DNA from 4 places in the Paenibacillus sp. FSL R10-2778 genome. Region 4 is predicted to be linked to each of the others. Evidence: riboswitches for the same ligand, from Rfam matches in the RefSeq annotation. Region 4 holds a riboswitch; each other region holds the start of a gene.

Region 1 (3,129 bases), 1.2 Mb from region 4:
CAGCGTGGTGATCAAGCAAGCGATAAAAGTGTTCCGGAACACCTTTTTCAGCATAGGAATTCCGAAAAAGCGATAAATGGCTTCCTCAGATAAACCAGCGAGCCATGCGACGATAGGCAGAAGCCAAGCATATCTCATGTTATAAGGAGATTGGGTGGCGTCTGTAGTAGACCAATTGTGCAAGGTAAACGATAATATGATGAACATAACCGTCTGCACCCCTAGCAGAACGAAAGCCCAGATGTATCCAGCCCGGATACTGTCCAACACATATTGTCCGTAGCCGGGCTCTTTGGCGCGGGGCCAAGGGTTCATGCCTTCCTCTTTTCGCCATAGGCCATTGCCGCCCACTAAAGAGAAGTAGAGCAAGGAGGACATCAGCAGGCTGTACAAAGCATAAATGATAAACATAATGACAGAGGTAATCTGTGCTTCTAGCCCTTCGCCCGTTGATTCAGGAAGCATATTATAGGTGCTGATCATCATGATTACAAAATAGGCTGAGCTTAGGAATACTCCACGTTTAAAGGAAGTATGCTCTCTTCTAAGAATACTGTAGACGAGTGCCAGAATTCCTAAAATCAGTGTGGGTATACCGTAACCGAATAATGTTAGCTTTTCCGCTAAAGAGGTCTGTCCTTGTACGTAGGAGGTATGCCAAGCCGGTGCAGTGAATCCGGCATTAAAGCTGGATACCTGCTCTCCACTGAAATCAAAATAATAGTGCAATAAGGATTCGCCGACCTGAACAGTACTATCCGTATACACTAGCCCATGGCTTCCTGTATTCGATTCAATTTGTAGCTTGGCAGGATTTACTTCCCATTCCTGAAGCCAAGGACGAGCAAGATTCTCCTTCTGCGCTAGAGTGAGGTCAGCTCCCTTGTCCTCTTTTGCACCAACGGAAGCGATGCCTAACCCCTCTTCGGAGGTAACTTTTGCAGCCTTTGAGAAAGCGACAATCTTACCGGTATACATATTGAGGTCAACGATGATTTGCGGCTCTTGCTCCGCTGAAGGAGTAAGCGTTGCCCGAAAGACATCAAAAGGATATTTTTGATCCAATTTTTTCTTGGTGTAGTCCTCCACAAGCTTCTCGCGAGACATATAGCCATAAAAGGAAGAGTCCGTCTGGTAAAGTACATTCCATTGATCGTTTGGTGCTTCGGTGTAGTTGAGCTTTTGTTCTGCAAATAATATGGCTTGGTCACGGGCTTCTGCCTTGCTAATGACGGTGGTATCTTCACCTGTAGGGCTACTAAGCAGTGAAGGGGAAATCTGAAACATAATAAATAGAATAAGACCGATAATGCCCGAGATGATGAGCCTCTTGGAGAGGGCACGTTGCTGTAAGGGCTGGCCGACGGGATTCATGTAACGCCTCCTTGTTATGTACTGACAATGTTATGTTCCATTATAGTATTAGTGCCTGGTTGGTTACAAAAAACATTATATGTTCTTTTTATGGGTAATAGAGATAGTATAGAATAGTCATGTGAATTTATACCATGAATTTTATCGTGTTCATTTCTGCACGAATGATGAGAATCGGTGTAATTGCAGGGAAAACACGGAAAAGTGATGAGAAAAGGCACTCCTTTTGATGCAGTCTCTTTAAACCGCATTTTTTCATGTGAATGAGCATTAATTGTGTCTTTGTGAATTCACTAAATAACGTATATAATTTGTATGCAATTGTATAGTAGCCGAATTTCTGGTGAAAACGGGGGAACCATAAGAAGTGATGAAAAGTGGAGTGTACACGATAAATGGCACTTTCATCAGGGGTGAATTTCGTTCTGGGAACGAATAGGGCAGCCTGCACAGTCCGAATCCGACAGCTAACCTCGTAGGCTAATTTACTGCAGGAACCAAGTCAGCATTGGTTTTCCAGTGCTTTTTTTGTTGGAATTTTTGATAAGAAGGTGAGCAAAGTGGCTTCACAGTTTCGCAGGATTTCTGAATTTAAGTTTCTGAAGCTCTCGCCGCCGCAGATACTGGTGCTTGGTTTTGCATCGATCATTCTGATAGGGGCCCTGCTGCTTATGCTGCCCATCTCAAGCACAAGCGGGAATTCCGTGGAATTTATTGATGCATTATTTACTTCAACGTCGGCAACCTGTGTTACAGGGCTTGTTGTGCTGGATACCGGAACTTCGTTCACGATTTTTGGGAAAACCGTAATTATGATTCTGATCCAGATCGGCGGCTTAGGTTTTATGACCATGGCCACTCTATTTTCACTGGTGTTAAAGCGTAAAATATCTTTGCGGGACAGGCTAATCCTACAGGAAGCCATGAATCAAGGCTCTATGGAAGGAATTGTGCGACTGATCCGGAGAGTCCTCATATATTCTCTTGTCATAGAAGGCTGTGCCGCTGTGCTGCTGTCTATTCGCTGGGCTTTTGATATGCCGTTGGGAAAAGCGATTTATTATGGCATATTTCATGCGGTGTCTATGTTTAATAATGCGGGGTTCGATATTTTTGGGGATTTTCGCAGTTTAACTGATTATGTATATGATCCGCTTGTGAATATTATTGTGATGTTTCTGATTGTCTCCGGCGGGATTGGTTTTATTGTAATGTCAGATCTGGTGGAGTTTCGGGTAACCCGCAGGCTGTCTCTACATAGTAAAGTTGTCCTGTCCACCAGTACAGGGCTGATTCTGATCGGAGCTTTGGTTATTTTTATATTTGAGTTTACTAACACTCGTACCCTGGGTTCACTGAATTTCGGCGGTAAAATATTATCGGCCTTCTTTCAATCCGTGTCTCCCCGTACGGCTGGCGCGAACACAGTAGATATTGCTGGACTTCGGCAGGCTACACAATTTTTTATAGTGATTCTTATGTTTATTGGTGCTTCTCCGGGCTCAACGGGCGGGGGGATTAAGACAACAACCTTTACGATGATGATTGGTGCTGTAATTGCTATGCTGCGTGGACGGGAAGATGTTGTGTTGTTCCGTTATCGGCTGGCTCAGGAGCGCATCTACAAGGCATTAACGATCACGCTGCTGGCTTTGTTGTTAATCGCCTCTGTGTCGATGATACTCTCCACAACTGAAGACAGTAATTTCTTGGCAATCTTGTTTGAGACGACCTCCGCCTTTGCTACGGTAGGAC
Region 2 (3,129 bases), 560 kb from region 4:
AAGAAGAAGGTGTGCTGAACTGGCGAAGGGCTTGGATCTGGTTCTGGCCAAATGCATAGCCTACAATGTACCTGTGATTATGTTCTTCGAACCACAAGGCCCCGAAACAAACGTAATTTAGACTTATCGGCTCAAGCAGCCCTTGATGTATCCCTAAATAATAGTGCTTCAAAACATTCACCCCATCCAGCGTGCTATCACCTAATAAGCTCAGGTAACGCAAAAACCGCAGCAAGAGGAGGACCTCTGCTGCGGTTTTGGATTACAGGCAGATATACCTGGGCCAAAGCGTGGCGGATCAAGGGTCTCTCTCTTTACGCTTACGAGGTTAGCTGTCGGATTCGGACGGTGAGAGTCGCCCTACCTATTGAGACTTATGCAGTCTCCTTTGGATTCACCCCAAGTAGGCCAGGTGGCCTGATGGTTCCCCCGTTCCCTGCGAATGCAGGAACTCAGCGTTGATTGTTTTTCATGAATTAGATTCAACCCGAATCATACTCTTTTCAAGATTTTCTGTAAAAAACGGAAAATGTTCTTTTAGAGCAATTTTAACCATATCCTGCCGACTACGACTGAAAAACGAGGTAAATAGGTATTTATGGCGTGTTATCGCGCCTCTTTCTCGCTCAGCCTCAGCTTCTTGCGTTTCTACCTATAATGGGAATTTGCAGTATTTTCGCTCTAAAAAGGTGAATAAAATCACATGGGTTATAGATAGCGATTAAACGCTCCAAACTCGAGTAAACAAGAGATATAGAGAGATTAGATATCAAGTAAGCGCTATCTAATGGGAAAATAGTTTTTAATTTGCATTATTTTGGCATCATTCAGGTTTTACAAGTCTTCGTGCATAAGAGTATGATTACTCCTGTTTCAACGACAATCGAATATTTGATCCGCTTAATTTCCGGTAAGGAAAGCGGGGGAACCAACAATCGGCAGCCGATGTGAGAGTCGGAAGCAGATTATGGGGTGAATCCTGTAGAGGGTGTGAGTGAGCTCGCATCTATACAGGTAGGGCGACTCTCACCGCCCGAATCCGACAGCTAACCTCGTAAGCGTATGGAGAGAGGATGAGTGCAATGTGACCGCTAGCGAGCCACAGAGGAGATCCTTTGTGGCTTTTTGCTGTGCTCTTAGAAGCAAAGCATTTATGGAGGCCTCCCCTAAGAGGTCGCTAAATTCATCATTAGCGGTATTTGTAAGGCAGCGTCTAATGACGTGACACAACCGAGCTTTAGGTTGTGCCCGAAAATGACGATAGGTCAACATCCTTTCGGAGATTTTCGTTGCCTCCTTGTTGTAAATGAGCAGGAGGAGAAAAAAAGATGACGGATCAGAATGAATATGTGCTTGTATGTGCGCCTACAAAGGCGGGAGAACATTTCATTAAACTTCTGAAGTTCAGGGGTATTAAGATGGCGGGATTAACCAACAATGTGGCTGAGAAAGCTTTACTTGAGGAGCTCGGGATTGAGCAGGTTATTCTAGTGGATACCCGCCATCAGAGCACTTGGTTTCGCCCATCGTTCCCGGTAGGCAGGGTATATCTGTTTGAGAGCAGCTTTCCGCTTTGCTGCCGCTATATTCAGATGTGCCGTACCTGGACGACACAGCCGATTTTTGTGATTACAAGTTCAATAAATCCTAGATTGGTCTATAAAAGACTTGGTGCGAGCTATGTAATCTATTCCCATAGTGGTGATGCTGATTTTCTAATCGATAGATCACCTCATCAAGGATAATGGAAGGAGTGCGGAAGATATGATGGATCTGTATATGGTGGCTTCGTTAGCTGTAATTTACGGGTTATTTTATGGCTTTATGCGCTGGTGCGCAGGTGTAGTTGAGGATACGGGGAGGGATAAGCTGTGATTCTAGTAATCGCTGTTACCCTACTGTTGTTTTTATATCTGGTTTACGCGTTGATTCATCCTGAGAAATTTTAAGGAGGGGCATTCATGGGCATTTTGCAAATAGTCGTCGTAATTGTAATTCTCATCTTGCTGGTCAAGCCGATGGGAACGTATTTATATCATGTATTTTCTAACGAACCGAATCGTACGGATCGCTGGTTTGCAGGCACAGAGAAAGGTATTTATAAGCTGATCGGCCTGAAAAAACGGGACGGAATGTCCTGGAAGAAGTATGCACTCAGCTTTGTTTTAACTAATATCGTACTGGTTGCTTTCAGTTATATTTTTCTGAGATTACAGCGGGGATTGCCGCTGAACCCGAATGGAATTGCCGATATGGAACAGACGCTTTCATTCAATACGGTGATCAGCTTTATGACCAATACGAACCTGCAGCATTATAGCGGGGAGACGGGACTATCGTATTTTTCACAAATGGCAGTCATCACGATGATGATGTTCACGTCTGCAGCGAGCGGATTTTCTGTTGCGGTTGCTTTTGTCAGAGGGATTACAGGACAGAAATCAGTCGGGAACTTTTTCGAGGACTTCGTAAAAGCACATATTCGTGTATTCATTCCATTAGCTCTGCTAGTTTCATTGGTGCTGGTAGGATTGCATGTGCCACAAACGCTCAAGCCATCGCTTGAGGTCACTACACTCGAAGGGCAGACACAACAAATCGCTATCGGTCCAGTCGCTTCTTTGGAATCAATTAAACACTTAGGTACGAATGGTGGCGGCTTCTTCGGAGCCAATTCAGCGCATCCTTTCGAGAACCCTAATCCACTTACGAACGTGCTGGAGATTCTCTCTATGTGGATGCTGCCAGCCTCTCTGCCATATATGTACGGATTGTTCGCTAAGAACAAACGTCAGGGCTGGGTGATTTTCACAGCAATGATGACCTTGTTCGTACTACTGCTGGGATTGAATTATTATGCGGAAACCAAAGGCAATCCAGCTATCAATGCGCTGGGGATCGAGTCTTCGCAAGGTAGCATGGAAGGTAAAGAGGTACGTTTTGGTATCCCGCAATCTTCGTTGTTCACTTCGGTAACAACGGCAGCTACGACAGGTAGTGTTAACAATATGCATGATACGCTGACACCGCTGGGTGGCATTACCCCTCTGGCCCTAATGATGCTCAACAATGTCTTCGGGGGAAAAGGTGTCGGACTAATCAATATGCTGATGTATGCCATCATGGGTG
Region 3 (3,129 bases), 1.1 Mb from region 4:
CACTAACGCTAATTCATCACTTAAACGATACACCCCTGCATCATCACTAGTATCAAGACCTACTAGTAGGTCCGGGTTAGGAACAGTTGGTGGCAGACTGCGAATAACCTGCATGAGATCGGCGGGACCGATTTTGCAGCCGCAGCCCCCTTTTGAAGATAATGAAGTCAGTTTTATAGTTTCAGCTTGAGACATCATGACTCAGCTCCTTTAGTATGAATTATCTTAATCTTACACGAGTAGATCGCATTGTACAAAAAGCAAGAGTAGCAGATGTGCTGCTTGTTACGCCTTCCTCTATACACTTACTATCACTACTTAGGTCTACCGTTCTTTCCCACGTCGGGTGAGCTATATTTGATGCTGTGGTAGGGTGGGACATTAAGTGGCGTTCTAGGTACAATATGCTTGTAAATGTTCAACATCCATCGGTTAGTAAAATAACCAAAGGCTGGCTCATTCGTAGATTTTACTACTGATAAGCCAGCCTTTAGTTGGATGTCCATTATATTAGGGAAATCCTTGAAATCCTTCCTAAAAACATCCTATTATTAGGGAGGATTTCCCTAATCCACTTTCTAGGAGCCATAATCTCCTTCATTTTAGGGAGAATTCCCCTAAATTTCAACCCAAAAGGACGTCCAATAGCCAGCTCGTGCTCCCTGGCTATTGGACGTCTTTTTTCTCACTTAAACGCTTCGCTTGTGAAGGTCTCCCAATAGATCAGCTAATCTGCTGACTGCCCTGCTGCTTCTCTAAGAAACGTTGAAGAATCGCATTGAATTGCTCCGGTTGGCACAGATTACTTGGATCTAATGCGTTCGGAATAATCGCCAACTGCGCCTGCGGCAGCTGAGACACCATTTCCTTCATACAATTCACTCCAAATTCATTAAAGTCCCCTACAATACACAAAGCGGGACGTTTAAAAGCCTTTAAACATCTGGTGTAATCAACATGGCTCGTAGCCAGCCTTTGCCGATATAGCTCCCGGGGGCGTTTGTCCAGCAGTCCTCTTCTAATCTCATTGTAGGCCAGACTCCAGCGCTCTCGGTACATCATCCGAATCGAAGGCAACACCAGCTCGCTTGGGAGATAATACATTAGTAAACTGCAATATGCTGCCATAGTTTGTATTTTCCCTACTATTGTTGATCCGTGAGTCCTACAAAAGCTATCCGCGACCACAATTGCTTTTACACGCTCAGGATATTGTTTGGCAATATGCTGAACGACTAAGCCACCATAGGCGATTCCTACAAAAACTGCTTCACGGATACCTAGGTCATTCAACAGCATAATCAGATCCAGACATTGCGTCTCAATAATCTCATGTGGGGCCTCCAGCAGTTTACCAGACTTGCCATTCCCCCGTAAATCGCACAAAATCACTTTATATTTATCGGAAAAATACTCCAGCTGTGGTTTGAACATACTGTGTGTTAATCCATGTCCATGGATAAACACAACCGGAGTGCCAGTTCCATTGATTTCATAATAGAGCGAAGTTCCGTTCAGTTTAGCGATAGGCAAAGGTAACACCTCTTTCATAATAAATTCTACGACTATATCTGCTTAAAAACGCAGCAAAAAACCACAGAGGGATTCTCTGTGGCTATTCATCACTAAACACGCCATTCATCCTCTCTCCATACGCTTACGAGGTTAGCTGTCGGATTCGGGCAGTGAGAGTTGCCCTACCTGCAGGGATGCATATTATGCACCCGGAACAGGATTCACCCCATAACCAGTGCCGACTCTCACATCGGCTGCCAGTTGTTGGTTCCCCCGCTTTCCAGAAACGGAAATTAAGCGGATTGCTTATGTAATTGTAAATTTAAGATAATTCTCAGTTCTGAGATGAATCATACTCTTGTAAGGTTTTCTTGTAAAGGAGGGCTCTGGTCAAAATAATGTTGAAAGCAATGCTTTTCATTTCATATTAAGCATACTCTTCATTTTCTCTTTCTTTTGCTCTTGTTTACTCGTTTTCTTTAGAAAAACAGCTCTGAAGCAAGCGAAAAAGGGGGTGATTCACCAGTACTTTCCTATTTAATAAGAAACGACAATCTTCAATACCAATATTGGGCCAGTTTCTGTACCTTGGGGTGTTCGTCGTTTCTATGTCCCCGATCCGTTTGGCAAGCTTGTTAATATTATTTCACATGAACAGCACGAATGATTTCATAAAAAAGAAAAAAGCTAAGCAGAATCAGAGATCTCCCCCTGTCCACTTAGCTTCCTTTTACAATACTATGGCTACAAAAGATCGGCGTTTTTCAATGCATGCTCCCAGCTTGGAAAAAAGAACAGCGCACTTCTCATAAGCTCTGGGTCGCTTTGCTTTACTTGTTTTTTACTGATTGAGCTTCCGTCGCTTTGCAGCTTTTTGATCCGACTTAATACTTCATCAGCCTCCAAAGGAATTTCCATTGAAACACTCCTTTCTCAGTGACCTGTTTCCCTTCATTTTCTCCATAATATGTTTATTTATTCCGTACTCTTAATTTCCCCAGATTAAACCATCTGATAGATGGGTTGTTCAGCAATGAACCGGGTAGGAAGCATGGGATATTTGTCTGCTAAGATTTCAGCTAAATATTTCATCCCCGGCGCTTCACTCTCCGCATGACCTAACATGATGAGCGCTTTAGATTTTCCTTGGTGCCCTGCATCCCGCACATATTCCGGAGTCTCCCACTCTGGTCCCTCTCCAGCGATAATTAAATCAAGATTGTGATCATTAAAAAGCGGAATAGCCATCATCCCGCCTCCTCTGTAACCTACTAATATCCCTACACGTTTGCAGGACAGAGACAGGTCACCAGCAGCGCGTACATAAGAGATGCCTAGCTTACTTTTAATATACTGAGCAGCTTCCATTACAGTCATAGCAGGAATAGTGAGAATCGTAGCAGCCGCTTGCTGCTCTTCCACATAGTCTGACCAATCCAGCTCTCGCAGCAAACCCATCATAATCCCATCCGGCTCTTGCCGATGCCAATAATCATGATAACGAAAAATAGCTATTGGGGAATGTTCGATCAGACTTTTTTTCGCATGATAAACCGGATCACCTTCTAACCACTCGTTCGCCGCATGATGGCTATAAAATACACCTTCATGCGT
Region 4 (3,129 bases):
CGATGCATTCTCTACACCGATATCCCCTTTTCGAGTTGCGTCCTTCTCTGGAATAAAAGCATGCTTGCAGCCCGGCACCTTCGCTGAAACGATTTTACGAATTCGCTCCCCAGCATGGTCCGGGTCCGTAAGAATAATAACCCCTCTACGTTCCATAGCAAGCGCGATCTTAGCAATTACAGTCCGGTTTACAGCAGAGCCGCCTGTCTCAATGGTATCCGCTTCTACAGCACGCTTAATGGCTACGGTATCGCTTTTGCCTTCAACGACGATTAATTCCTTAATCATATTTCTTGACTCCTTCCAAAAAAAGCAAAAAGAAGAGGATTCGCTCCTCTTCTTTTGGTTAAAGAATGTATAAGTGATGAGCGGTTGCTCTGCGATCAACGAAATGATCATCCAGCGTTCCTTAACGGTTATCATCACTATAGCTTATCAAAGGATTTTTTGCAAAAGCTTCAGTTCTAGTTAAGCTCAGGTTTCACAGGTCCAATCACATAAACGGTACGTGATTTACGGCCGAAATTACGAGCATGGCTCAGGGAATCATAATAGACATCCACTTTATTGCCTTTAATGGCACCGCCAGTATCCTCTGCACGGCGGAATCCAAGCCCATCGATATAAACCCACCAGCCAATAGGAATTACATTCGGATCTACTGCAATTGTACGACCTTCCGTTACGCGTGTTCCGGAGGCAGTTTTAGTACCTATCCCTGGCTCTTCTGACGAATAAGCTGTCATGGAGACGTTCTTAATCATCTTCTTGTACTCAAAGTCTACGCCAGCCTTGCTTGTGACGTTCTTAGTCTTAGCGCTAACTTTAGTCGTTTTGGAGGTAGTGCTTGATTTGGAAGTTGTTGTAGCTTTAGCAACTACAGTAGGCTTAGGAAGTGCTTTAGTACCAACGGCAATGATCTTATCTTTTGTTACCGTTTGTACTTCCTTGCCGATCATGCGCATAGAGGCCAGTTCTCCGTCTTGATAGATCTTTTCAATATGCTGAACCATGACGCCTGGTTTGCCTGCCTGTGCCACTCTAACTGTTCCCACAGTAAGGGAGGGATCTGCTGTCTTAATAACACGGAAAGGTAAGTTAGTTGTTCGCTGTACCGTTTGCTTGTTGATACGAACGATCTTAATCTCCATGTCAGCAGAGATGGTGGTGTCTAACGAAGGAAAAATCTTATCATAGCCTTCTAGGTTGATACCCAGTTTGTCAATCGCTTGACCGATAGTGTCTTCGGTCGTATATAACGTTTTTGTTGCTCCGTCCGCAGTAAGGCTAAATTTCTGCGCACGATTGATAACGACACGGTCACCGTCTTTTATTTCATCACTCAGACCTAAAGATAATTCATCATGCGGCTGCAGCGAAATTTGCTCTTTCTCCAACACATCACCAAGAAGTGCTTCTCGCGTTTCAAGTGTCTGTGTTTGCCCGTCTATTACTAAAACTAATTGTTTATTACTTTGACCGTGTACGTACAGCAGAATTAACAGCGCGATTGCGATTGAAATCACACCTGCAAGTAAAAGTACGCGAGTATTTACTTGCTCCCACCGTAATGCGAAAGACCTGCTGGATGACTGCGAATCATGGGATACCTCTGGTTGGAATAAGCCCATTCTCTCCATCCTCCTTACATAGCCTCGTCGTCAATTTGTATATCATGAGGACTGAATTTCTTTGACGAAACTATTTGAGATTGTCACAGGATACGCACGTATTAACTTAGCGTCTCCTGCTCATGGATCGCCTGCTCGGCACAGCTACTCCCACACCTGTTATATAACAGTATGCGGGCAACATTCAGTTTATTCAAAAATAAAGAAGCCTAAAAAGAGTTCTCTTGAGGACTCTTTCGTGGCTTCTCCGATGTCAGAATACGCGGGAATGTTTGTGCACGAGGTTGCCTCTCTTACTTGCGCTTACGGGGTTAGCTGTCGGGTTCGGACGAAAGAGAGACGCCCTATTTCAGGTCACCCGCTCACGGCGGTTGCCCTTAAATTCACCCCAAAGACCACGTGAAGAAATCAAATATTGTTCTGCGGCAATTCCTAGTCGTATTCAAGATACAGGCATGCGGCAGTTCAATATTGGTTCCCCCGTTCTCCATACGGAGACTCAGCGAGACGATCCATGAATCAATGGCTGTCACAATAACAACAGCTCACATCACTGAAAAGATGATATCCTGTTTTGATGCATGTTGTAAAGGACGATTCAACCACGTTTACGCAAATATATGGTTAAAATATTGTAATAATCAGCCGTTTTTATATTAAAAAAGTTTAATATATCGGCCATTCTCTATTTTTCACCCGTTTTACTCCTGTTTTCAGACAATCCCAAATCGTTCCAGTGCGTTCGCATACGTAATTTTAGCCAATTCTTCCCATGTTAACCCTTTAATTTCAGCCGCAGCCTCTGCTACTAACTTCACATGAGCACTCTCATTTCGCTTGCCTCGGAAGGGGTGTGGAGTCAAATATGGAGCGTCTGTTTCGATCAATAATCTGTCCAATGGCGTCTGTGCAAGCACCTCTTTAGGCACTCTGGCATTTTTGAACGTGATCGGTCCTCCAAATGACAAATGAAATCCTAGATCTAGACACATTTTTGCGGTTTCCCAGCTGCCTGAGAAAGAATGCATTACGCCACCAATTTCATTTGCTTTTTCCTCCCGTAAAATCCGTACGACATCTTCATGGGCATCACGGTCATGTATACAGATTGGCATTTTTAGTTCACGGGCTAGTCCAATTTGTTTGCGGAAGACCTCCTGCTGCACATCCTTGGGAGAGGTATCCCAATAATAATCCAACCCAATCTCTCCGATGGCCACCACTTTCTCATGGCTGCAAAGAGAGGCGATCCAATCGAGGTCCCCCTCTTTCATATCAATCGCATCCTGTGGATGCCAGCCCACCGCTGCATAAATATAATCATAAGATTCAGCCAGCTTCATCGTTGAAGGGATCGTTTCCCGATTAAATCCAATATTGATCATCTTGCTAACTCCGGCCTCTACTGCACGAGCTATAACTTCCTCGCGATCCTCGTCGAATTGAGGCGCATCTAAATGTGTATGTGTGTCGAACAGATACATTTTAAAGCTCACTC

Evidence for each region. A riboswitch is a leader RNA that binds a small molecule or an ion and turns the genes downstream of it on or off. The one in region 4 is predicted to bind cyclic di-AMP.
Region 1: another riboswitch for cyclic di-AMP. It lies ahead of NST40_RS26040 (TrkH family potassium uptake protein); the one in region 4 lies ahead of NST40_RS00190 (3D domain-containing protein).
Region 2: another riboswitch for cyclic di-AMP. It lies ahead of NST40_RS02690 (hypothetical protein); the one in region 4 lies ahead of NST40_RS00190 (3D domain-containing protein).
Region 3: another riboswitch for cyclic di-AMP. It lies ahead of NST40_RS26505 (alpha/beta hydrolase); the one in region 4 lies ahead of NST40_RS00190 (3D domain-containing protein).

The regions. Positions count from the first base shown of each region.
Region 1 covers NZ_CP151956.1:5,808,646-5,811,774, reverse strand. Annotated here, with positions in the region: gene NST40_RS26045 (CPBP family intramembrane glutamic endopeptidase) at 1-1,374, opposite strand, end outside; cyclic di-AMP (ydaO/yuaA leader) riboswitch at 1,695-1,870, shown strand; gene NST40_RS26040 (TrkH family potassium uptake protein) at 1,935-3,129, shown strand, end outside.
Region 2 covers NZ_CP151956.1:603,474-606,602, forward strand. Annotated here, with positions in the region: gene NST40_RS02685 (hypothetical protein) at 1-235, opposite strand, end outside; cyclic di-AMP (ydaO/yuaA leader) riboswitch at 304-468, opposite strand; cyclic di-AMP (ydaO/yuaA leader) riboswitch at 888-1,077, shown strand; gene NST40_RS02690 (hypothetical protein) at 1,329-1,745, shown strand; gene kdpA (potassium-transporting ATPase subunit KdpA) at 1,962-3,129, shown strand, end outside.
Region 3 covers NZ_CP151956.1:5,918,744-5,921,872, forward strand. Annotated here, with positions in the region: gene selD (selenide, water dikinase SelD) at 1-195, opposite strand, end outside; gene NST40_RS26505 (alpha/beta hydrolase) at 724-1,533, opposite strand; cyclic di-AMP (ydaO/yuaA leader) riboswitch at 1,639-1,825, opposite strand; partial or broken gene NST40_RS26510 (glyoxalase) at 2,087-2,182, shown strand; gene NST40_RS26515 (hypothetical protein) at 2,260-2,433, opposite strand; gene NST40_RS26520 (Nif3-like dinuclear metal center hexameric protein) at 2,518-3,129, opposite strand, start outside.
Region 4 covers NZ_CP151956.1:41,063-44,191, reverse strand. Annotated here, with positions in the region: gene rnmV (ribonuclease M5) at 1-288, opposite strand, end outside; gene NST40_RS00190 (3D domain-containing protein) at 465-1,631, opposite strand; cyclic di-AMP (ydaO/yuaA leader) riboswitch at 1,917-2,146, opposite strand; gene NST40_RS00185 (TatD family hydrolase) at 2,345-3,115, opposite strand.